DNA from 3 places in the Knoellia sp. AC549 genome. Region 1 is predicted to be linked to each of the others. Evidence: predicted binding sites of a transcription regulator. Region 1 holds the regulator's gene; each other region holds the start of a gene.
The links. The regulator HrcA, encoded in region 1, represses chaperone genes, less so after heat shock. The targets are predictions, from matches to a motif close to TTNGCACTCGNNNNNNNCGAGTGCNAA.

Region 1 (7,903 bases):
CTCACTCCATCGCAAGTGGGACGACGTCCGCGAAGGGCGCGGTGCGGCATACCTGCGTCAGAGCGTCGTCAACGGTGCGCGCTCGGCGCTCCGTCACCACAAGGTCCAGCAGCGCTATCTCGACTCCACCCGGGTGGGCACCCGCCTGCGGGTGGCGAGCGCCGAGGACGAGGCGATGTCGGCGAACCGGGCTGCCGAGCTCTTCGCTCGCCTGCAGCGCCTGCCCGCCCGGCAGCGGGAGGTGCTCGTCCTGCGCTACTACCTCGACCTCAGCGAGGCCCAGATCGCCGACGCCCTCGGCATCGCACCCGGATCGGTCAAGGCCCACGCCCACCGGGGCCTCGCCGCCCTGCGCACCCAGATGGAGGAGCGATGACGACCCAGCTGGATCCGTCCGACACCGAGCGGGAAGCTCCGGGAGGTGCTTGCCGCACGGGCCCGGGGCATCCGGCCCGCCGACCGCCTCGACGAGATCCTGCGAGAGGCGTCCGAGCCGGCGCCGTCTCCCGTCCGGAGCCGTTGGGTCACCGGTCTGGGGGTGGCCGCCGCGGCAGCAGCGGTCGCCGGCGTCGTGTGGGCAGCAGGACCGGCACCCGAGCGGCCTCCGGGCCAGCCCGCCGGTCCCCCGTCGCTCACCTCACCGACGCCCCCGGCGCCGTCCTTCTCACCGTCGACCGCCTCGACGCCGCCCACCCTCGCCGGTGCTGCCCTGGGCATCTATCGCGTCGGCACCAACGGCGGCACCGACAACCGGCCCGGCCTCGTCCGGGAGTTCTGGACGTCCGGGATCGGTGCGAGCGCCTCTGAGTCCGCCCGCGTCACCGCAGCCGTCGGCGAGTCCCTGCGACGATCCGAGCTCTGGCAAGGGGTGACCCTGGACCGGGCCCTGGTGTCGGACGACGTCATCACGTTGCGGCTCAGCGCATCCGGCGACCGCGCACCGGATGCCGAGCGGGCCCGGCTGGCCGTCTCGTCGCTGGTGTGGACGGCACAGGGTGCCGTCGGTCGCGGTGACCTGCCGGTGTCGATCCGGTCGGTGAACGGGGGAGAGCTGCTCGGGCACCTCGAGTCGTCCACCCTCTTCACCAGAGCGGCCACCCCGCCAGAAGCGCTGTGCGACATCTGGATCGACGACCCCTCTCCCGGTGCCACCCTGCCGCTGGCCAGGGCGGTGAGTGTCCGGGGTCAGGCGGTCGCCTTCGAGGCCAACGTCGAGTGGGAGCTGCGGCGTGGCACGACGACCGTGCGGGACGGCTTCGTCACGGCATCGATCGGCGCGCCCTCACGAGGGACCTTCACCATCGACCTCGGGCGCCTCGACGCCGGTACGTGGACCATCCGCACGTTCGTGTCCTCGGCGGAGGACGGTCAGCAGGCGGTCGCCGAGAGACTCGTGACCTTCACCGTCGGCTAGCGCCAGCGGGACGCGGCGCTGAGCACCGCGAGCGCTGCCGGTCCGGCGCTGGACGAGCGAAGGACCGTGTCGCCCAGCCGGACGACGTGGGCGCCCGCCTCCCGGAAGGCGTCGAGCTCGTCCGGTGCGATGCCGCCCTCGGGTCCAACGACGACGAGCACGTCGCCCTCGCCTGGAAGGGTCAGGGTGGCCAGCGGCTCGTCCGCGTCCTCGTGGAGGACGTATGCCGTGGCACCGGCCGCGATCCGCACCGCCACTGCAGGGGTGGTGGCCGCCGGTGAGAGCACGGGTCGTCGGGGTCGACGGGACTGCTTGGTCGCGGCGGCGAGGACGGCGTCCCACTTGGCCCACGCCTTGGCGCCCCTGTCGCCCCGCCACTGGACGATGCTGCGGCTGGCCTGCCACGGGACGACCTCGTCGACCCCCAGCTCGGTCGCGGCCTCGATCGCCTGGTCGTCACGGTCGCCCTTGGCCAGTGCCTGCACGAGGACGAGTCGAGGGCTCGGCTCGGGCACGTCGTCGACCGCGTCGGCGCGCACGGTGAGGCGGTCACGCCCGGCCGACTCGACCACACCGGTCACCACCCGACCGGCGCCGTCGGACAGCCGGATGCCCTCGCCGGGCTGGGTCCGCTTGACCGTCGCCGCATGCCGCCCCTCGGCCCCGTCGAGCACGACGACATCCCCAGCCCGAGTCGCGTCGAGCGAGCCCGGAGCCACGAGATAGAGGTGCAGGGTCACACCGCCACCCCGTCGACCGACGAGTGGCATGTGGCAAGGCACGCGTTTGCGACGAAGGAGCAACTGAGCGTGCCTTGCCACATGCCATTCGGAGGCGTGCAGGACATGGGATCAGCGGGCCTTGAAGGCGTCGCGGAGCTTGCCGAAGAGCGAACCCTCGGTGGGGTTGGCGATGCGACCGGTCGGCTTCTCCTCGTCACGGAGCCGGGCCAGCTCGCGGAGCAGGCCCTCCTGCTCGTGGCTGAGCCGGGTCGGCGTCTGGACCATGGCGTGGATGATGATGTCGCCGCGTCCGGACCCACGCAGGTGGGTGACGCCCAGGCCACGCAGGAGGATCTGTTCGCCGGACTGGATGCCGGGGTGGACCTCGAGGTCGCTCACGCCGTCGAAGGTCTCGAACGGCACGGTGGCGCCCAGTGCGGCTGCGGTCATCGGGAGCTCGAGCGTGGCGTGGAGGTCATCGCCCTGGCGCTGGAAGCGCTTGTCGCGGCGCACGGCCACCTCGACGTAGAGGTCTCCGGCAGGACCGGCGCCGGGGCCGACCTCACCCTCGCCCGCGAGCTGGATGCGCGTGCCCGTGTCGACGCCGGCGGGAACGCGGATCGTCAGGCTGCGGCGGGTGCGCACGCGTCCGTCGCCGGAGCACTCGTAGCACGGTGCCTCGATGACCTGACCGGTCGCCTGGCAGTTCACGCAGGGGCGAGACGTCATCACCTGGCCGAGGAAGCTGCGCTGCACCTGCTGGATCGAGCCCTGCCCGCGGCACACGTCGCACGTGCGGGTGCCGGTGCCCGGTTGGGTGCCTGCGCCGTGGCACGTGGAGCACCCCACGGCCGTGTCGACGACGAGCTCCTTCTCGGCGCCGAAGACCGCGTCGACGAGGTCGAGGTCGAGACGGACGAGGGCGTCCTGGCCACGGGCCTGGCGTGATCGCGGTCCCTGCCCCTGGCCCTGACCGGCCCCCTGCCCGAAGAACGCGTCCATGACGTCGCTGAACGAGAAGCCCTGCCCGAAGCCGGCGGCAGCGCCGGCATACGGGTCGGCCCCCATGTCGAAGTTGCGCCTCTTCTCGGCATCGGAGAGCACGTCATAGGCCTGCGAGACCTTCTTGAACTGCTCTTCGGCCTCGGGGCCGGGGTTCACGTCGGGGTGGAGCTTGCGGGCTGCGCGGCGGTAGGCCTTCTTGATGTCGTCGGCGGTTGCGTCGCGGGCCACGCCGAGGTCGGCGTAGTAGTCGTTCACTTCGGTGGACGTCCTTCGCTGGGGGCTGGTGGGGTCACGTGTCGGGTTGGGGCAAGCAGGCGGTCAGGCAGTGGTCGTGAGTGGTCGGTCGGTGCTCAGTCGGCGAGGATGCGGCTGACATAGGTGGCGACGGCTCGGACGGCCGCCATGGTCGTCGGGTAGTCCATGCGCGTCGGACCGACGACGCCGAGCCCGGCCACGAGGTCACTCCCCGCGCCGTAGCCGGAGGTGACGAGCGAGGTCGACTGCAACCCGGCATACGGGTTCTCGGCTCCGATGCGCACGGCGACCGCGTCTCCCTGCTCGGTCACGGTGCCGAGGAGCTTGAGGAGGACGACGTGCTCCTCGAGTGCCTCGAGGACCGGCCCGATCGAGGTGGGGAAGTCCTCTCCGGCCCGCACGAGGTGGGAGGCGCCGGCCATGACGACCCTCTCCTCGCGCTGCTCGACGAGGACCTCGGTCAGCTCGGCCGCGATGGCAGCGAGCAGACCCCGGGCGCCCGGGTCGACCTGGGTCGGCAGCTCACCGAGTCCACCGGCCGCGTCGGCGAGCGTCTTGCCGACCGTGGCACCGTTGACGTCGGACCGCAGCGACGCGAGCATGCGCTCGGCCGCGGGCTCGGTAAGGTCCATGCCCGTCTCGAGGACGCGCTGCTCGACCCGTCCCGTCGTCGTGATGAGCACGACGAGCAGACGGGAGCCGCCGATCGGGACGAGCTCGATGTGCCGGACCGACGAACGGGTGAGCGACGGGTACTGGACCACCGCGACCTGGCGGGTCAGCGAGGCGAGGAGCCGCACGGTGCGGTCGACGACGTCGTCGAGGTCGATGGCACCGTCGAGCAGGGTGCTGATGGCGCGCTTCTCGGCACCGCTCAGCGGCTTGACCCCGCTGAGACGGTCGACGAAGAAGCGGTAGCCCGCGTCCGTCGGGATGCGTCCGGCGCTCGTGTGCGGAGCTGCGATGAGGCCGTCCTCCTCGAGCGCCGCCATGTCGTTGCGCACCGTGGCCGCCGAGACGCCCAACCGGTGACGCTCGAGCAGCGCCTTGGAGCCGACGGGCTCGGACGTCTCGACGTAGTCCTGGACGATGGCGCGCAGCACCGCGAGCCGACGTTCATCACTCATGACCGACACCTTCCGTCCTCACTGGCACTCATCCTTGGTGAGTGCCAATTCTACGTCTACCCTCGCGCAGGTGACTGATCGCTACGGCCGGGACGTGCTCTCCGGCGACTGGAAGGCCCCTCGCGGTGGCCGGTCCGTCCCCCTCGCCGCCGAGCTAGGTGTCGTCGTGGAGGACGTCGAGACCGGCTGGGTGGGCGCAGTGGTCCGCGTGGAGAAGGCCGGAGGCATCCACGTCGTCCACCTCGAGGACCGTCGCGGCCGGACCAAGGCCTTCCCGCTCGGACCGGGGTTTCACGTCGACGGTTCGCCGGTCACGCTCACCAGGCCGTCCACCGCCGCCGACGCGAGGCTCACGGCCGCCCGCGCCACCGCCTCACGCACGGCGAGCGGCTCACGCGCCGTGACGAACGCCCCGGCCCGGGTCGCGAGCGCGTCCCGGATCTTCGTCGAGGGCCGACACGACGCCGAGCTGGTCGAGAAGGTCTGGGGCCACGACCTGCGCGTCGAGGGTGTCGTCGTCGAGATGCTCGACGGCGTCGATGACCTCGAGGCCGCGATCCGTGACTTCGCCCCGGGGCCGGGCAGACGTATGGGTGTGCTCGTCGACCACCTCGTCCCGGGCACCAAGGAGACCCGCGTCGTCGACGCGGCCTCGCGACTCAAGCCCTTCGCGCCGCACGTCCTCATCGTCGGCCACCCGCACGTCGACGTGTGGCAGTCAGTCCGCCCAGAGCGCCTCGGCATGGAGCAGTGGCCGGTGATCCCGCGCGGCACGTCGTGGAAGCACGGCATCTGCGCCCACCTCGGCTGGCCCCACGCGGAGCAGGCCGACATCGCCCGTGCCTGGAAGCAGATCCTCGGCACGGTGCGCTCCTATGCCGACCTGGAGCCCTCGCTGCTGGGCCGGGTCGAGGAGCTCATCGACTTCGTCACCGCGCCCTGAGGGACGCAGTTCCCTGCGACCAACCCGGGTATGCCGGCCCAGGTAGAGCGGTGACCTCGGCCCGCCCTCCGCAGCAGGGTCACCCCTGACCTCTCCCTGATCTCACCCCGAAGTGGGGATGAACCGGGTTCGGAAGGGGTTTGACTGGGTGACAGCATCCCGTCCCCTGAAGGAGGACACCATGACCACCCCGCACCCCGAAGTCCCGCAGGGCCACGACCCGCGCCAGCTCCCGCCTTCCCACGGCGAGCAGCCTCCGCCTCCCCCGCAGCAGCCCTACCAACAGCCCTACCAGCAGCCCGCTTCCGGCCAGGCGTACCCCGGCCAGCCCGTGGCCCACGCCCAGCCGCAGGTCCTCGACCCGGCCCAGCAGCGCCAGTGGGGCATGTTCGCCCACCTCATCCCGCTCATCGCCATGGTGCTGAGCGCCGGGCTCCTCGGCTTCGTCGGGTCGCTCGTCATCTACGTGATGTACAAGGACCGGGGTGACTTCGTGCGCCAGCACGCAGCGAACTCGCTCAACATCCAGATCATCACCGGGATCTTCCTGCTCGTCTCGTTCCCGTTGATGCTGCTCCTCGTGGGCTTCGCGACCTACTTCCTCGCCCTGGCCTTCGCGTTCGTGCTCCACGTCATCGGAGCCATGCGCGCCAACGAGGGCCAGCAGTGGTCGCCGCCGCTGACCCCGCAGTTCGTCAAGTGAGTCGCTGACAGGGCACGAGCCCACACTGACCGGCTCCGCCACACATCGCGATGGGTGCGTTCGGGACGAAGTCCCGACTGAGCGCCCATCGCGATGTGCGAGGAGGCCGGCACCGACGGGCTGGAGCGGTCAGACGCCGCCATTGAGGAGCAGGCCACCGTCGACGACGACGAGCTGGCCGGTCATCCAGGCCGCGTCGTCCGACAGCAGGAACGCCACGACGCCGGCGATGTCCTCGGGCACGCCCAGCCGACCGAGCGGGTAGCCCGCGGCCACCTTCTCCTCGCGGCCCTCGTAGAGCGCCGTGGCGAACCGCGTCTTCACCACCGCCGGGGCGACGGCGTTGACCCGCACCGTCGGCCCCAGCTCGACGGCGAGCTCCTCGGTGAGGTGGGTCAGCATCGCCTTGCTCGCGCCATAGAACCCGATGCCCGGCGCCGGGCGCACGCCCGCCACCGAGGAGACGTTGACGATCGCGCCCCCGCGCTCCTCCAGACCACCGGCGACAGCCTTCTGGATCCAGGAGAGCGCGGCGATGCAGTTGACCTCGACGATCTTGCGGGCCGCGTCGAGGTCGAGGTCGACGAGCCGTCCGTATGCCGGGTTGATCCCGGTGTTGTTGACGAGCAGGTCGACCGGGCCGAACGTGTCGGCCACCATGGCCAGTACCTCGTCCTGGTGGGCTGGGTCGTCCGCCCCTCCAGCGACGGCCATGGCGACGTCGGGACCCCCCAGGGCAGCGACGGCCGCGTCGAGCGCTTCCTGCTTGCGTGCGGTGACGCACACGCGTGCGCCCTCCGAGATGAGGCGCTCGGCGATGGCGAGGCCGATCCCGCGGCTGGCGCCGGTGACGATGGCGGTGCGGCCCTCGAGCCGGCGCAGGTTCGTGGCAGTCATGGGCGCCACCCTAGGGCCGCGAGTCGGGCGCGGATCCGGCGCGGGGGCGCGGAGCGATCCGCGGCACGGCGCCGGATCCGCGCCCGCCCTGGGGGAGTCACGGACTCAGGAGTCGACGCCGAGGAGACGGCGCACCACGGTGTCGGCGAGGAGCCTGCCCCTCAACGTCAGCACCACCCGGCGGTCGCGCACTGCCGCCGTCCCGTCCACCAGCCCGTCGGCGACGAGCCCTGCGACAGCGAGTCGACCGACCTCGTCGAGGTCATCGACCCCGAGGCCGTCACACACCCGCACCTGCAGCAGCACCTGCTCGTCGCGGACCTGCTCCGCAGTCAACGTCTCGCGCCCAGCAGCAGGTGACAGGCGCTCGGCCAGCCGGCCGGCATACGCCCTGGGGTGCTTGACGTTCCACCAACGCACGCCGCCGACGTGGCTGTGGGCACCGGGACCCACGCCCCACCAGTCGCCGCCGGTCCAGTAGCCGTCGTTGTGCCGGCACCGACCGGCCGGGGTCCGCGTCCAGTTGCTCACCTCGTACCAGTCGAAGCCGGCGGCAGAGAGCACCTCGTCGGCGATCTCGTACTTCGTCGCCTCGTCGTCGTCATCGGGCCGCGCGACCTCACCACGACGCACCTGGGCAGCCAGCTTGGTCCCCTCCTCGACGACGAGCGCATAGGCCGAGACGTGCTCTGACTCGAGGGAGATCGCCTGGTCGAGGCTGCGTCGCCAGTCGTCGATCGACTCCCCCGGCGTGCCGTAGATGAGGTCGACGCTCGTCACCATCCCGGCATCCTGCGCAGCGCGAACCGCCTTCTCCACACCGGCGGGGTCATGGGT
Region 2 (7,903 bases), 2.4 Mb from region 1:
TCGAACTGAACTCCGTGTGCGCGATGGCGGTGCCGTACTTGCGCACCTGCCCGCTCGTCGCCGTGACCGCGGCGTCGGAGTTCGGGTGCTCCGGGTTGGAGCTGGTCAGGCCGGGATAGACCTGGCAGGCCGTGGTGTCGCAGATGTCGAAGCCGTCCGGGCTGCCGAGCCGCGCGCCGGTGTAGGACCGCGCTGCGACGGCCTGGGCCTTGACGGCCTCAAGACCCCAGGACGCCGGCATCTCCGCCGGCACCACGGAGCGCAGGTAGCTGTCCATCGCGAGGACGTTGACGGTCCCGAAGGTGTTGACGGTGGTGCCACCCCGCAACGTCACCGGAGTCGCCCGCAGGCCACCGCGGTAGGCGCGGTTGCCCGACGGGGTCCGCAGGGTCAGGACCGAGCCGGCCAGCGAGCCGTCGCCCACGAACGTGAGGTGCTTGGCCGTCGAGAAGCCGGTGCAGCTCGTCGCCAGGGGCCACCAGCCGGTGGACCCGGAGGACTTGGTGTAGTAGCCCTCGACCTTCCAGCCGGCCGTCGTCCGGCTGGCACGCCAGGAGACGGCGTTCGAGGGTGCGAGCGAGGCGGTGCACGTCCCGTTGGTGACCGTCAGGCCCGGCTCGCCCGCGACCACGGTGGGGCCACTGCCCATCCCGGTGATCCGCACCCGGACCTCGGGGTTGCCGATGCTGGCCGTGGTTGTGCCGGGGTAGTAGAAGTCGAGGATCTGGGCCACGGTGCGCCCCTGGCTCGCCGCGCCGCGCGCACCCCACTGCGACATCCCACGCCCGTGGCCGAAGCCCCGCCCGGTCAGCCCGACGACCGGGGCCGTCGCCGCGACCGTGGCTGTGGCAACGGCCCCGGTGGTCGCAGCTGCCGCGCCCTCACGGCCGGGCTGGGTGGCCAACGTGTCGGCCACCGCAGCCTCGGAGACCGACACGTCCGAGACCGCAACCCGGGGCAGCTGCGCCGGACGCGCCGCCGAGTCCCGAACCACTGCGGACGAGGTGGTCGCCGCAGCGGTCATCGGGGCCGCGAGAAGGACCGCCGCAGCCGCGACCGAGGTGAGACGGTTCATAGGATCAGCTTTCCCCAGTGTGCGGCGACGACAGGCAGTCCACGTGCCCACGCATCCCGTGTCGATCAGACGGTCGTGCTGCTGGCACTTTTCCACACATAGGGCGTCGTGGTCGACACCTTGACGAGACCGGATCGCTCGAGGATCGGGCGCGAGAACTCGGTCGAGTCGCTGTTGATCCACCTCTTGCCCTGCGCGATGGCCGAACGGGCGCGAGCAGCCGTCAGGGCGCGGTAGATGCCGCGACCGCGGTGCTCCGGCCTCGTGGCCCCACCCCAGATGCCGGCGAAGTCGGTGCCCTCCACCGGTTCGAGGCGGCCGGCGCTCACGATCGAGCCTGCCTCCTCGGCGACCCAGAGCTCCATGTCGGTGCGGGTGCGGAACCGGTGGATGATCTGCTCGTAGTGCGCCTCGGTCTCGGTCGGGTCGTCGCCGAACACCTCGCACTGCATGTCGACCATGGCCCGGACGTCTGCCTCGTCGTGCAGCTCGCGCACCGTGACGCCGGCCGGGAGCGCGAGGTCGAGCGCCAGCAGGGCCGCGTCGCCGATCATCACCGACTCGGTCTCCTCCGCCTCGAACCCGGCGTCGACGAGGGCGTCGTGCAGGCCCGGCGCGTGGTCGTGTCCCCGGCTCTTCCACTCGACTGCGGTGATCTCCGGGGCCGCCCGGTAGTGATCGAGGACGGCCGCGACGAGCGCACGAACCGACGCCTCCGTCGCAGGCCCGGCCGCGGTGCCGAGCTCGCGGTAGGTGACGAACCCCCGCCCGCCGACGTAGGTCGCGAGGACCAGTGGACCGAGCTCGGCGACACTCACCGCCGAGGGGACCTCGGCCTCGCGACGGAGCTGGTCGTCGTAGGCCTGGAGCAGGGCGGGGGCGTCGATGTCGGTCATGGTGGTGACCCTTGCCCTCGCGCGGCCGGGCCGCAAACGCTTTTCCCCCGCCCTGCGCCCTCAGCGAACACGAGGACAACCTTTGGCACTCGAGTTGACCGAGTGCTAACCGGCGACCTAGATTTGGGTCGTTGGCACTCGCCCGGTGTGAGTGCCAGCGCAGGCGGACCGGCTCGACCCCCGCGACGGCGTGTCGGATCCACAGTTCTGCGCACTATGCAGCTCATCTGTCCACCTTCGACTCATCCCAAAGGGGAGGTCACACAGTGTCGGTTTCCATCAAGCCGCTCGAGGACCGCATCGTCATCAAGTCGCTCGAGGCCGAGCAGACGACGGCATCCGGTCTCGTCATCCCGGACACCGCGAAGGAGAAGCCCCAGGAGGGCGAGGTCCTCGCGGTCGGCCCCGGTCGCATCGACGACAACGGCAACCGTGTCCCGCTCGACGTCAACGTCGGCGACAAGGTCATCTACAGCAAGTACGGCGGCACCGAGGTCAAGCACGGCGGCGAGGAGTACCTCATCCTCTCCGCGCGCGACGTCCTCGCCGTCGTTTCCTGATCATCCAAGAGCACAGGCTGAACGAGTCCTGATTCGCTCTGAACCACCACGTATGCCGTGGGCCCACCTCCCACGGTGAGCCCACGGCATACGTGCTTCTGCCCGGCAACGCACCACCACTGACTACTGAAGGACACACATGGCCAAGGAACTGGAGTTCAACGACTCCGCCCGCAAGGCGCTGGAGCGTGGCGTCGACGCCCTCGCCAACGCCGTCAAGGTGACGCTCGGTCCGAAGGGCCGCAACGTCGTTATCGACAAGAAGTGGGGCGCCCCCACGATCACCAACGATGGCGTGACCATCGCCCGCGAGATCGAGCTCGAGGACGCCTACGAGAACCTCGGCGCACAGCTCGCCAAGGAGGTCGCGACCAAGACCAACGACGTCGCCGGTGACGGCACGACGACCGCGACGGTCCTCGCCCAGGCCATGGTCCGCGAGGGTCTGCGCAACGTCACCGCCGGTGCGGCTCCGGCCGGACTCAAGCGCGGCATGGACAAGGCGGTCGACGCCGTCTCGGAGAAGCTGCTCGAGACCGCGCGTGAGGTCGACGGCAAGGACGAGATCGCGTCCGTCGCCTCCCTGTCCGCCCAGGACAAGGAGATCGGCGCCACGATCGCCGACGCGTTCGACAAGGTCGGCAAGGACGGCGTCATCACCGTCGAGGAGTCCTCGACCGCCTCCACCGAACTCGAGTTCACCGAGGGCATGCAGTTCGACAAGGGCTACATCTCGCCCTACTTCGTCACCGACCCCGAGCGCATGGAGGGTGTCCTCGAGGACGCCTACGTCCTCATCAACCAGGGCAAGATCTCGGCGATCGCCGATGTCCTCCCGATCCTCGAGAAGGTGGTCCAGTCGGGCAAGCCGCTCGTGATCATCGCCGAGGACATCGACGGTGAGGCACTGTCGACGCTCGTCGTCAACAAGATCCGCGGCACGTTCAACGTCGTGGCCGTCAAGGCTCCGGGCTTCGGAGACCGCCGCAAGGCGATGCTCCAGGACATCGCCGTCCTCACCGGTGGCCAGGTCATCGCGGAGGAGGTCGGGCTCAAGCTCGACCAGGCCGACCTCACGGTCCTCGGTCAGGCGCGCCGCGTCGTCGTCACCAAGGACACGACCACGATCATCGACGGCTCGGGCGACTCCTCCGAGGTCACCGGCCGGGTCAACCAGATCAAGGCCGAGATCGAGCGCACCGACTCCGACTGGGACCGCGAGAAGCTCCAGGAGCGCCTCGCCAAGCTCGCCGGTGGCGTCTGCGTCATCAAGGTCGGTGCCCACACCGAGGTCGAGCTCAAGGAGAAGAAGCACCGCATCGAGGACGCCATCTCGGCGACCCGCGCGGCCATCGAGGAGGGCATCGTCGCCGGTGGCGGCTCCGCTCTCATCCAGGCCGTCAAGGTCATCGACACCCTGGGCCTCGAAGGTGACGAGAAGGTCGGCGCCACCATCGTGCAGAAGGCCGCGGCCGAGCCGCTGCGCTGGATCGCCGAGAACGCCGGCCTCCAGGGCTACGTCGCCGTCGCCAAGGTCTCCGAGCTGGAGCCGGGCATGGGCCTCAACGCCGCGACCGGTGAGTACGAGGACCTCGTCAAGGCCGGCGTCATCGACCCGGTCAAGGTGACTCGCTCCGCGCTGCGCAACGCCGCGTCGATCGCGTCGATGGTCCTCACCACCGACACGCTCGTCGTCGAGAAGAAGGTCGACGAGGAAGCCGGTGCCGGCCACGGCGGCGGCCACGGCCACTCGCACTGAGCCTGACCTGAGGCCTCACGGCCCAACCGCAAGAAACGCGTATGCCGCGTGCTCCCGTACAGGGGGAGCACGCGGCATACGCGTTTCTGCAGGTGCTTGACCCGACTTTGTCCCGCCTGACCCCGGATGCCAGCCGGGGTCGAGCGGAGCATTATCGGGTGACCCGATAATGCTCCGCCCGCCCGAGTGTCAGGTGACGGTGACCGTCACCGACGCGAGCGTGTCGTTGCGACTGTCACCGACGAGGACGCGGGCCGTGTAGGTCCCGGGAGTCGCCCAGGCGTGCGAGCCGGTGAGCGTGGCCGTGCCGTCGCCAGCGACCGTCACGGTGGCGTCCGTGGTGGGGCTGCCGTCGCCCCAGGCGACGCGGGCGGTGTAGCCCGTTGCCGCCGGCACGCCACCGGTGACCGTGCCGAGCGTCACCGAGGAGGCGACACCCGCCTTCGCGGTCGCGCCCGTCGCCGGGGTGACGGTGATCGGAGCGCCGTTGTCGGCGACCGCGAACACGTGGATCCGACCGGCCGAGCGGGGGTCACCCGTCTGGGTCGGCAGCGTCACCGACGCCACGGTCTTGCCCGCGGGGATGGTCAGCGGCGCGGTCGCGAACAGCTTGAGGTGGCAGCCGTCCGTGCTCGTGCCGTTGAGCCTCGACGTCATCTCGACGGCGATCGTGTTGCCGAACTGGGCCGAGCCACACCAGTCTCCGTACTGGATCGGGTATGCCGTGGTGGTGCCGTCCGTGAACGTCACCGTGCCGACGGTGTCCTGGTTGCGCTGGGTGGCCGTGCCGATGAGGCTCAGCTTCGTGGCACCCGGGGCGAGGGTGACGGGCAAGGTCTGCCCGGCTCCGGTGGCGTTGTCGTTCTCACCGGCGGGGATCGCCGGCATCGACCAGCGCAGGTCGGTGCCCGGGACGGTGAGCAGCTTGCCCGGTGAGGCACCGGCCTCGACGAGGGCGGGACGCGAGATGCCCGCCTGGCCGCCGTCGCACTTGCTCTGCTCGCCCGGGTCGCCGATGCACACGAGGTTGAAGCCCGAGGCGTACGACGGCACGACGGCCTGGTGGACCGTCACGCCTCCGATGGCGCTGACCGTGCCCTTGCTGTCCTTCACGGTGACGACGGTCTCGTAGTAGCCCGGCTCGGTGTAGGTGTGCGCACCCTTGACCGAGTAGGACCCGAGGTCGCCCGCCGTGATGGTTCCGGCCGAGGTGGCGCCGTCACCCCACGCGATGGTGGCCGAGTAGTCGGCCGCCGACGTGCCCTTGCCGCCGGAGAAGGTGCCGACGTTGCCGCCGATCTCCTGGCCCTCGATGCCCTCGAGGCTGGTCGACGCACTCACCTTGACGCCGGTGTTCTGCGCCTTGGAGCCGTCGGTGAGGAACTCCACCTCGGACAGGGTCGGCGTCCCGGTGCTCGCCGTGACGACGAGTCGGTATGCCGTGTAGGTGCCGGGCGTGGCGATCTTGAACGGCCGCGTCTGCGTGCGCCAGGCAAAGCTCTGGCCGGTGCGGCTGTCGATCGTCTCCCAGGTCCTGCCGTCCTTGCTTCCCTCGACCCGCCACGCGGAGGGCTCTCCCGCGGCGGCGCCGTTGGTCAGCGAGTAGAACGTCGCGCGCTGGCCGATGCCGGACAGCGAGTACGTCACCGACGGCGTGGCCGTGCTGAACGTCGTCGACGTCGTGGAGCTGTTGTCGAACAGCGCGCCGGGGGTGGTCGCCGTCGGCGCGGTGATCGTGCCCGCGTTGGGCCCGGTCGCGTCCCGCAGGGGAGCCGGCAGGGCGTCTCCCTTGGTCACCGACGGCGGGGCCGCGTTGGCCTTGGTCCCGTAGTCGGACGGCGTGGCGCCCATGGCGAAGTCGATCGTCGTCGGGCCCGCGAGCTTGTCGTGCGGGATCGAGACACCCTTGTGCCCCTCACCGTTGACGGTGAGCTTCTGCACGTAGATGTTGCGCTCCGAGTTGTTCGGGGCGTTGACGACGAGGTCTCCCTTGGTGCGGTGCACGGTCGCCTTGGTGAACTTCGGCGACCCCACGGCCCACTCCGCCGATCCGACCTGGAGCGGGTAGATGCCGAGCGAGGAGAGGGTGTTCCAGGCCGACTGCTCGCCGTTGTCCTCGTCACCCGGGTAGCCCTGGCCGATGTCGCCACCGACGTAGAGGCGACGCAGGATCTCGCGCACCGTCTCGGCGGTCCGGTGGTGCTTGCCGGTCCAGTTGTACATGTAGGGGATGTGGTGCGAGACCTGGTTGCTCATCCCGAACATGCCCATCCGGACGTCGCGGGCCTCGGTGATCTCGTGGATGATCCCGCCGTAGCTCCCGGGCTTGGTCCCGGTCTCCGGCGTCGAGTAGAACTCGTCGAGCTTGTCGGCCATCGCCTCGCGTCCTCCGAGGAGGTTGGCGAGCCCGTTGCCGTCGTGCGGCGCGTGGAAGGCGAAGTTCCAGCCGTTGGTCTCGGTGTAGCCGCCACCCCAGACCTCGGGGTCGAAGTTCGGCGCGAACTCACCGTTGGCCGAACGCACCCGCAGGAACCCGGACTCGGGGTCGAAGTGGTTCGTGTATGCCGTGGAGCGCTTGAGGAAGTACTCGGACTCCTCCTTGAGGGTGGCCTGCCGTGCAGCCGGGACGCTGGGGTCCGTGGCGAGCTTGGCTGCCTGGTTGCCGATGCCGAAGTCGTTGATCATGCCCTCGAGGCCCCAGGACACGCTCTCGTGCGTGCTCTCGGGGGTGAAGCCGAGGAACGTCGACGACGCGAGGCCCTTGCGTCCCACACCCGAGGACGGGGGGAGGACGGTGGCGTTCTTGAGAGCCGCGTCGTAGGTGCCCACCTTGTCCGGCAGGGCCACGCCCTTGACGAAGGCGTCGGCGAACGAGACGTCCGAGCTGGTGCCCGTCATGAGGTCGGCGTAGCCCGGCGAGGACCAGCGCGCGACCCATCCACCGTCGCGGTACTGCTGGACGAAGCCGTCAGCGATCTCCGCGGCGATCTCCGGGTAGAGCAGCGAGTAGGCCGGCCACACGGTCCGGTAGGTGTCCCAGAAGCCGTTGTTGACGTAGATCTTGCCGTCCTTGACGGGGGCGTTGGTCGTCGTCGCCGTGGCGCTGCCCGACTTGGCCGACACCGGGCTCGCGTACTGGTAGCGAGGAGCCGCTGCCGTGCCGGTGTTCTCGAACTGGCTGTTCGGGTAGAGGTTGAGGCGGTAGAGGTTCGAGTAGAGCGTGCGCAGGTCTGCGTCGCTCGCCCCCTCGACCTCGACGACCGAGAGACGCTCGTCCCACTTGGCCTTGGCGTCGCCCTGCACGTCGTTGAACGTGCGTCCGGCGAGCTCGAAGCCGTGGTTGCGCTTGGCCTGGTCGAGCGAGATGAACGACGTCGCGAGCCGCAGCTCGACGTCGCGGTCGGTCGCGGTGTCGAACTTCGCGTAGCGGGTGCCGGTGTGCCCGTTCGGGGCCACGCCGGTCGCCGTGGCGGCGCGGTCGAACGTGCCGTGCACGAACATGCGGCTGCGACCCACGGAGAGCCCGCTGCCGTTGTCGACCCAGCCGCTCATCGTGCCCGCGGCGGCGTCGACGGTGAAGGTGCCGTTGTTGTCGACGGTGTCGAAGACGAGG
Region 3 (7,903 bases), 2.3 Mb from region 1:
GGAGCGGCAAGCTCTTCCACATCGACCTCAACGGCCAGCGCGGCCTGAAGTACGACCAGGACCTCGTGTTCGGTCATGGCGACCTCATGTCGGCGTTCTTCACCGTCGACCTCGTCGAGAACGGCTTCCCCGGGGTCCCGGACGGACCGCACTACACCGGACCGCGGCACTTCGACTACAAGCCGTCGCGCACCGAGCACATGGACGGTGTGTGGGAGTCGGCCAAGGCGTGCATGTCGTCCTACCTCCTCCTCGCCGAGAAGGCGAGGGCGTTCCGCGCCGACACGCGCGTCCAGGAGGCCATGACGTATGCCGGCGTGCTCGACCTCGCTCGGCCCACCCTGGACGAGGGCGAGACGATCGAGCAGTTCCTCGCCACCGATGACGGCTTCGACGCGGAGAAGGCGGCCGAGCGCGACTTCGGCTTCGTCCGGCTCAACCAGCTCGCGGTCGAACACCTCATCGGCTGAGCCCCCGGCTTCTCCTCGCGGGAGTCGACGGCATCGGCGCCGAGGGACGCGAAAGGGCGGCCCCCCGTTCGGGGGACCGCCCTTCGTCGGCGTCTGCCGGATGGGTCTGATCAGGAGATCAGAAGCCCATACCGCCCATGCCACCCATGTCGTCGCCGCCGCCGCCCATCGCCGGAGCAGCCTTCTCGGGCTTGTCCGCGATGACCGCTTCGGTGGTGAGGAACAGGGCGGCGATCGACGCGGCGTTCTGGAGCGCCGAACGCGTCACCTTGGCCGGGTCGATGATGCCCGCGGCGATGAGGTCGACGTACTCACCCGTCGCGGCGTTGAGGCCCCAACCCGACTCGAGGTTGGAGACCTTCTCGGTGACGACGCCACCCTCGAGACCCGCGTTGATGGCGATCTGCTTGAGCGGAGCCGAGATCGCGACACGCACGATGTTGGCGCCCGTCGCCTCGTCACCCTCGAGCTCGAGCTTGTCGAACGCAGCCTTGCCCGCCTGGAGGAGGGCGACGCCACCACCGGCGACGATGCCCTCTTCGACGGCAGCCTTGGCGTTGCGCACGGCGTCCTCGATGCGGTGCTTGCGCTCCTTGAGCTCGACCTCGGTGGCCGCGCCCGCCTTGATGACGGCGACGCCACCGGCGAGCTTGGCGAGGCGCTCCTGGAGCTTCTCGCGGTCGTAGTCGGAGTCCGACTTCTCGATCTCGGCGCGGATCTGGTTGACGCGACCCTGGATCTGGTCGGCGTCGCCTGCGCCCTCGACGATGGTCGTCTCGTCCTTGGTGACGACGACCTTGCGAGCGGTGCCGAGCAGGTCGAGCTCAGCGGTGTCGAGCTTGAGCCCGACCTCCTCGGAGATGACCTGGCCACCGGTGAGGATGGCGATGTCGGCGAGCATGGCCTTGCGACGGTCACCGAAGCCGGGAGCCTTGACGGCAACCGACTTGAAGGTGCCCTTGAGCTTGTTGACCACCAGCGTCGACAGGGCCTCGCCCTCGAGGTCCTCCGAGATGATGAGCAGCGGCTTGCCGGACTGCATGACCTTCTCGAGCAGCGGCAGCAGGTCCTTGATGCCTGAGATCTTCGAGTTGACGACGAGCACGTAGGGGTCGTCGAGGACGGCCTCCATGCGCTCGGTGTCCGTGACGAAGTAGTGGCTGATGTAGCCCTTGTCGAAGCGCATGCCCTCGGTGAGCTCGAGCTCGAGGCCGAAGGTGTTGCTCTCCTCGACGGTGATGACGCCTTCCTTGCCGACCTTGTCCATGGCCTCGGCGATCATCTCGCCGATCTGGGGGTCAGCTGCGGAGATCGAGGCGGTGGCAGCGATCTGCTCCTTGGTCTCCACGTCCTTGGCGTTGTTGAGCAGCTCCTCGGAGACGGCCGCAACAGCCTTCTCGATGCCGCGCTTGAGCGCCATCGGGTTGGCTCCGGCAGCAACGTTGCGCAGGCCTTCCTTGACGAGGGCCTGGGCGAGGACGGTCGCCGTCGTCGTGCCGTCACCGGCGACGTCGTCGGTCTTCTTGGCGACCTCCTTGACCAGCTCGGCGCCGATCTTCTCGTAGGGGTCGTCGAGCTCGATCTCCTTGGCGATGGACACACCGTCGTTGGTGATCGTGGGGGCTCCCCACTTCTTCTCCAGCACGACGTTGCGGCCCTTGGGGCCCAGGGTGACCCTGACGGCGTCGGCGAGGATGTTCATTCCTCGCTCGAGCCCGCGGCGTGCCTCTTCATCAAAAGCGATGATCTTGGCCATTCGGGTGGTTCCTCCCACGCGAATCGAAGGTGTGGCCAGGCGATGCCCGCGACGGACGGACCGGCGAAGCGCGCTTCAGGTCTGCGCGCGTGCCGACCCTCATCGGTCTGGCCGTGTGATGTTCAGGCTTGGCACTCACTTGAGGAGAGTGCTAACGCCATTATTGGCACTCTCGCGTGGAGAGTGCAAACGCCCGATCCGGCGACGTCGGTGCGTTGCCCACCCCTTCCGCCGGAATGCACACCGCAGGCGGTATGCCGTCCGCCCACCTTTCACTGCGGAGGCGCCCCACGCCCCTGCTCAGCCGTCGTCCTCGACCCGGCGTCGGCGCTCCAGGGCGGAGCGGCGCTGGTCCTGCTTCCGACGACGCTTCACCTCGTGGCGCGCGACGGCGGCCGCGAGCAGCACCGGCCACACGTACTTCACCTTGTCCACCACGAAGCGCACCCAGCCCGGCAGCTCCCAGTCCGGCCAGGGGATCGACGGCAGGTCGACCGACGGCCATGGGATCGAGGGCAGGTCGACGTCGGGCACGGGAAGTCCCGGCACATCCCAGTCGGGCAGCCACGAGATGACCAGGCCGGCGAACAGTATGGGGATGAGGACCCGTGCGAGCGCGGCCGTGGTGTGCAGCACGATGTGCCGGCGTGGATGAGCACGGATCCGCTCCTCGCGGCGAGCCGCTGGCGAGCCCGACTCGGGCACGAGGTCGATCTCGACGGCATCCACCACCAAGGTCGCCCGCTTCACCCCGGTCAGCCCGGCGCGGACCACGATCTGCCCGCGCGCACCCCTCCCCGCGGACCGAGCCTCATCGCTCGGCTTGAGCGTGACGCGGTCGTCGATCGACGTCCGTTCCGCGACCGGAGAACCCGCACAGGTCCAGGCGTAGCGCCGGCTCATGCCGGCGTCCGTCACCTCGAGTCGATGGTCCCGACCGGCATACCTGAGTTCGAAGTTCTGCCCCGCCATGTCCTCCATGATCTCGTGGGAAGCTCCGCGGGCACATCCGTCGCAGGGTGAGGCCGCCTCCGACCGAGGTCTGATGTGCGGCCTGCTGCCTCAGTGCTCAGAGGGCGGGAGTGTGTCCCTCGAACGTCGCGCGCATCGCGCCGTCAGCCTCGGAGGACACCGGGTCATCGAGATCGGCGACGAAGACGGCAACGAGGGTGCGCGCCGGGTTGGACTGCGCCTCGGCGAGGGCGACCCGCCACGCGGCGAGGTTCGGGTGGTCGAGCTCCGTGCAGGCCTCTGCGGGCTCCAGGGACTCCACCGCGGCGGCCAGCTGCGAGGTGGTCAGCTCGAGGGTCGCGGTGGACCCGTCGTGTCCCAGCACCGTGGCCAGGATGACCGCGGGCAGACCGTGGCGCCCGCCCGGCGCGTTGATGTGTCCGAAGTCCAGCTCGGCCGAGCTGGACGCGGAGCTCAGCCCCACGGCATACGCGACCGGAGGGCGCCAGCCCTCGATCCTGGCGGCGAGGTGGTCCCGGATAGCGGCGAGGCCATCGGGGGTGCTCCAGTCGAGCTCGCTCACGGGTCAGCCCTGCGGCTGCAGGCCGAGGCGGCGGGCCGAGCGCGCGCGCTGACGGGTCGCGCGCTGGCGGCGGAGGCGCTTGACGAGCATCGGGTCGTGCTCGAGGGCGACGGCGCTGTCGATGAGCGCGTTGAGCACCTGGTAGTAGCGGGTCGGGCTCATGTCGAAGAGCTCCTTGATGGCCGACTCCTTGGACCCGGCGTACTTCCACCACTGGCGCTCGAAGTCGATGATGCGGCGGTCACGGTCGGTCAGCCCCTCGACACTGGATGCTGCGGACTGCTCTTCGTGGACGGCGTTCACGGTTCGACCCTTCTGGTGTGACGGCTGCGACCGCCAGCCTAACGGGCGAATGACACGCCTGTCATTAGGGTCGGCGTGTCCGCTGGACATGCCTGGGAGGTGGCTACTCAGGCGCCCCAGGGGTCACAGGGGCCCCGTTCAGCAGGTATGCCGTGAGCTCGTCTACGGTGTCGACGACGGTGTCCGGGTCGGTCGCCTCCAGCGCGGCACGCTCGCCTGCGCCCCACGTCACGGCCACGGCGGACATGCCGGCCGCCCGGGCCGCGAGGATGTCGACGGTGGCGTCGCCGACATAGACCGCCGTCGTCGGGTCGACACCGACCCTGGCCGCGGCAGCGAGCAGCGGCTCGGGGTCCGGCTTGTGCTTCGTCGTGTGCTCGAGGGCGCCGACGACGTCGATGAGGTGGTCGATGCCGACCGCCTCGAGCGCCAGGCGCGCCGTCTCGGTGCGCTTGCTGGTGACGATGTGAAGGTTCGCGCCAGCCTCGGTGAGGGTCGCGAGCATCTCGGGCACGCCGGCATACCGCTCGATGAGGCGTGCCGTGTTGGCGAGGTTCCACTCGCGGTAGGTGCTGTCGAGGTCGTGCCCGCGCTCGGGGTCCTCCTCGAGGAGCGCCGCCAGAAGCGGCCGGCCGATCCAGGCGCGGGCCCGCACCTCGTCGATCTCCTCGCCGCGCACCTCACGGAAGGCGTGCTGGTAGGACGCGACGATGAGCGGGATCGTGTTGGCGAGAGTGCCGTCGAGGTCGAAGAAGATGGTCTGCCAGCGCGGTGTCGTCACGCCCCCATCCTCGCCTCGTGTGTCCCACGCAGACGAATGGGTCTGCCTGAGGCACACGAGGCGAGCCCGGACGTGGGCTCGATGCCGGGGCTGGCGAGCGGGTCGACGACGGGGCACGCGCTCATGAGGGCTCCTGAGGGTCGAGGACGAGCAGGCGTATGCCGCCGAGTCCGATCGCGACGCCTGTCGCCTGGGCGAGGACGAAGGGCAGGACACCACCGGGTGCGATGCCGGCGAAGGTGTCGCTGAACATCCTGGCGATGGTGACGGCCGGGTTGGCGAACGAGGTCGAGGAGGTGAACCAGTAGGCCGCGAAGATCCAGGCAGCCACCAGGCCCGGCGCGAGGTGGCCCCGACCTCCACGGCTCACGTGACCGACCACCAGGACGAGGCCGGCCGTCGCGACCACCTCGCCGATCCACTGCCCCACACCGGCTCTGGGCTTGTCGGAGAGGTGCAGTGGCGCAAGGTCGTACATCAGGTTCGCGACCGCGACACCGAGCACTCCCCCGGCGACCTGCGCCACGGCATACCCCGGAAGTCGGGACCAGGGGAGGTCGCTTCGGACCGCCTGGGCCAGCGAGACAGCGGGGTTGAAGTGGGCTCCGCTCACCGGCGCGAGGACGGCGATGAGGACCGCTAGGGCAGCCACGGAGGCCAGGGCGTTGGCGAGGAGCTGCACGCCGACGTCATCGGTCAGGCGCTGCGCCATGATGCCGGAGCCGACGACCGCCGCGAGGAGCCCAGCAGTGCCGACGGCCTCGGCGGCGAGCGCCCGAGAAAGCGGGGTCACACGCAGCAGCCGGACTGCGCACCTGGTCCGGACGCGTCGATGACCTCGAGGGAGGCGGTGGCGGGTCGGGCGTCGGCCGGGTTCTCGTCCTTGACGGTGTAGACCTCCCACGGGGCGCCCGCTGGGTCGTGCACCCACACCTTGTCCTGGAGGGCGTAGCAGCAGGTCGTGTCGTTCTCGTCGAAGGCTGCGAGCCCGGCGGTGGCGAAGCGCTCGCGGGCCGCGGCGACGTCGTCGACGGAGGCGACCTCGACGCCGAGGTGGTTGAGGGCGCCGGCCGTCCCGGTGCCGCGCTGCCCCTCGGTGGTCTCGATGAGGACGAGCTTGAGCGGCGGCTCCGACACGGCGAAGTTCGCGTAGCCGGGGCGACGCTTGGCCGGCTCGACCCCGAACATCGCCGAGTAGAACGCGACCGAGGCCTCGAGATCGGTGACGTTGAGGGCGAGCTGGACGCGGGAGGTGGTCGCTGCAGTGGTCATTAGGGGTGCCTTCCGATAGATTGATGAAGGTCGATGAAGGCATTGAACCGCATACATCGACAACCGTCAATATCTAGGCTGGCCGATGCAGGCGGAGGCCACCGGGAGGGATGCAGACACCATGGGTGCGACGACCGCGGCGAGCGAGACCTCGTTGGACCAGGCTCCGTGCTGCGCGATCACCACTCCCGGGGGACTCACGAGGGAGCAGGCGGAGGCCAACGCCGTGCTGCTCAAGGCTGTCGCCGATCCGGTCCGCCTCCGCCTGCTGAGCATGATCCGCGACAGCGAGGGCGGCGAGGCGTGCGTCTGCGACCTCACCCCCGCCGTCGGACTCGCGCAGCCGACGGTGAGCCACCACCTCAAGGTGCTCACCGAGGCCGGTCTCATCGAGCGTGAGAAGCGCGGGACGTGGGCCTGGTTCCGCCTCGTCCCCTCACGGCTGGACGACGTCCGCTCGATCTTCGACTGACCGCCGACCCGGCCTCGGCTCATCCCCCCAGGCACCGAGCTACTGCACCGGAGATGGGGCAGTCACCCCACCTACGGTGCAGCAGGCGCGTCGTCGGCTGTGACCGGCGCGTCGGCGGTCAGGCGGCTTCCTTCGCGAGGATGTCGTCGATCTGGCCGATGGCGCCGGTGAGGCCTTCCTCCATGCCCATCCCGACGACCTTCTCGAGGTCCTCGGCGCTGCCGTAGGTCGTCGTCGTGACCATGCGCGTCCCGCCATCGCGCTCGGTGAGCTCGACGACACAGACGCCGACCGGCATACCCTCCATCACCTGACCGTCCTCGTCCGCGAAGGCGTCGGTGAAGGTGAGCCGGCTCGGCTCCTCGATCGAGTCGAGCGACCAGACGCCGCCGAACTTCTCGCCCTGCGGCCCGGTCATGTAGTAGCCGACGCGGCCCCCGGGGACGAAGTCGAAGTCGGTGACGGTCGCGGGGTAGGTCGGCGGACCCCACCACTGCTCGAGCTGGCGCGCGTCGGACCAGAGCTGCCAGATCCGCTTGACGGGAGCGGGGAAGTCGGAGGTGACGACGATCGAGTGGTCGTCGACGTTCTTGTCGATGCTCGTGACGGGCATGGTGCTCTCCTTCGGTGGGTGACTCATTCCGGGATGGCGAGGAGGTCGTCGATCTGCCCGATCCGCCCGCGCCACACGGTCTCGAACTCCTCGAGCAGCGAAGTGACGGACCGGATGGCCTCGACCTCCCCGCTCGCGAGGGCCTCGCGACCGCTGCGACGCTTGCTGACCAGGCCGGCTCGCTCGAGGACCGCGACGTGCTTCTGCACGGCCGCGAAGCTCATGTCATAACCGCGAGCCAGGGTCGACACCGAGTGCTCCCCCGCCAGGACGCGGCGCAGGATGTCGCGACGCGTGCTGTCGGCGAGGGCATGGAAGAGGGCATCCACCCGCTTCTCGCGCTCCTCTGGTGTGTTCATGCAGGCCAATCTACAACCAGATGGTTGTAGATTGTCAAGACCTTTCGACGCCGCGTGTGCCCGAGCCGACGCTCGAGCGTGCCGTCAGGCACACGGGGCACGGTCCTAGGGTGGGGAGCGTGACTTCGCGCCCCCTCCACGAGCTCGTCCATCCCACGTGGGCGGCGGCCCTGGCACCGGTCGAGTCGACCTTGACCGACCTCGGGGAGTTCCTGCGGGCCGAGGTGGCGGCGGGCCGCGGCTACCTCCCGGGCGGAGCCCACATCCTGCGGGCGTTCGAGCAACCGCTCACGGATGTCCGGGTGCTCATCGTGGGCCAGGACCCGTACCCGACGCCGGGACA

Region 2: the regulator HrcA is predicted to act here: its motif matches at 2,054-2,080, upstream of groES (co-chaperone GroES).
Region 3: the regulator HrcA is predicted to act here: its motif matches at 2,355-2,381, upstream of groL (chaperonin GroEL).

The regions. Positions count from the first base shown of each region.
Region 1 is NZ_OZ409890.1:129,070-136,972, forward strand. Features, by position in the region: gene ACZZ98_RS00630 (SigE family RNA polymerase sigma factor) at 1-376, shown strand, start outside; gene ACZZ98_RS00635 (Gmad2 immunoglobulin-like domain-containing protein) at 422-1,414, shown strand; gene ACZZ98_RS00640 (16S rRNA (uracil(1498)-N(3))-methyltransferase) at 1,411-2,154, opposite strand; gene dnaJ (molecular chaperone DnaJ) at 2,266-3,396, opposite strand; gene hrcA (heat-inducible transcriptional repressor HrcA) at 3,492-4,523, opposite strand; gene ACZZ98_RS00655 (DUF3097 domain-containing protein) at 4,594-5,466, shown strand; gene ACZZ98_RS00660 (DUF4870 domain-containing protein) at 5,648-6,169, shown strand; gene ACZZ98_RS00665 (SDR family oxidoreductase) at 6,299-7,066, opposite strand; gene hemW (radical SAM family heme chaperone HemW) at 7,172-7,903, opposite strand, start outside.
Region 2 is NZ_OZ409890.1:2,556,063-2,563,965, forward strand. Features, by position in the region: gene ACZZ98_RS12520 (SpoIID/LytB domain-containing protein) at 1-1,075, opposite strand, end outside; gene ACZZ98_RS12525 (GNAT family N-acetyltransferase) at 1,141-1,971, opposite strand; gene groES (co-chaperone GroES) at 2,238-2,531, shown strand; gene groL (chaperonin GroEL) at 2,671-4,290, shown strand; gene ACZZ98_RS12540 (GH92 family glycosyl hydrolase) at 4,480-7,903, opposite strand, start outside.
Region 3 is NZ_OZ409890.1:2,389,959-2,397,861, reverse strand. Features, by position in the region: gene xylA (xylose isomerase) at 1-470, shown strand, start outside; gene groL (chaperonin GroEL) at 589-2,226, opposite strand; gene ACZZ98_RS11735 (hypothetical protein) at 2,527-3,207, opposite strand; gene ACZZ98_RS11730 (hypothetical protein) at 3,296-3,760, opposite strand; gene ACZZ98_RS11725 (DUF3263 domain-containing protein) at 3,764-4,063, opposite strand; gene ACZZ98_RS11720 (HAD family hydrolase) at 4,167-4,844, opposite strand; gene ACZZ98_RS11715 (aquaporin) at 4,966-5,637, opposite strand; gene ACZZ98_RS11710 (ArsI/CadI family heavy metal resistance metalloenzyme) at 5,634-6,116, opposite strand; gene ACZZ98_RS11705 (ArsR/SmtB family transcription factor) at 6,238-6,588, shown strand; gene ACZZ98_RS11700 (SRPBCC family protein) at 6,707-7,201, opposite strand; gene ACZZ98_RS11695 (ArsR/SmtB family transcription factor) at 7,225-7,560, opposite strand; gene ACZZ98_RS11690 (uracil-DNA glycosylase) at 7,680-7,903, shown strand, end outside.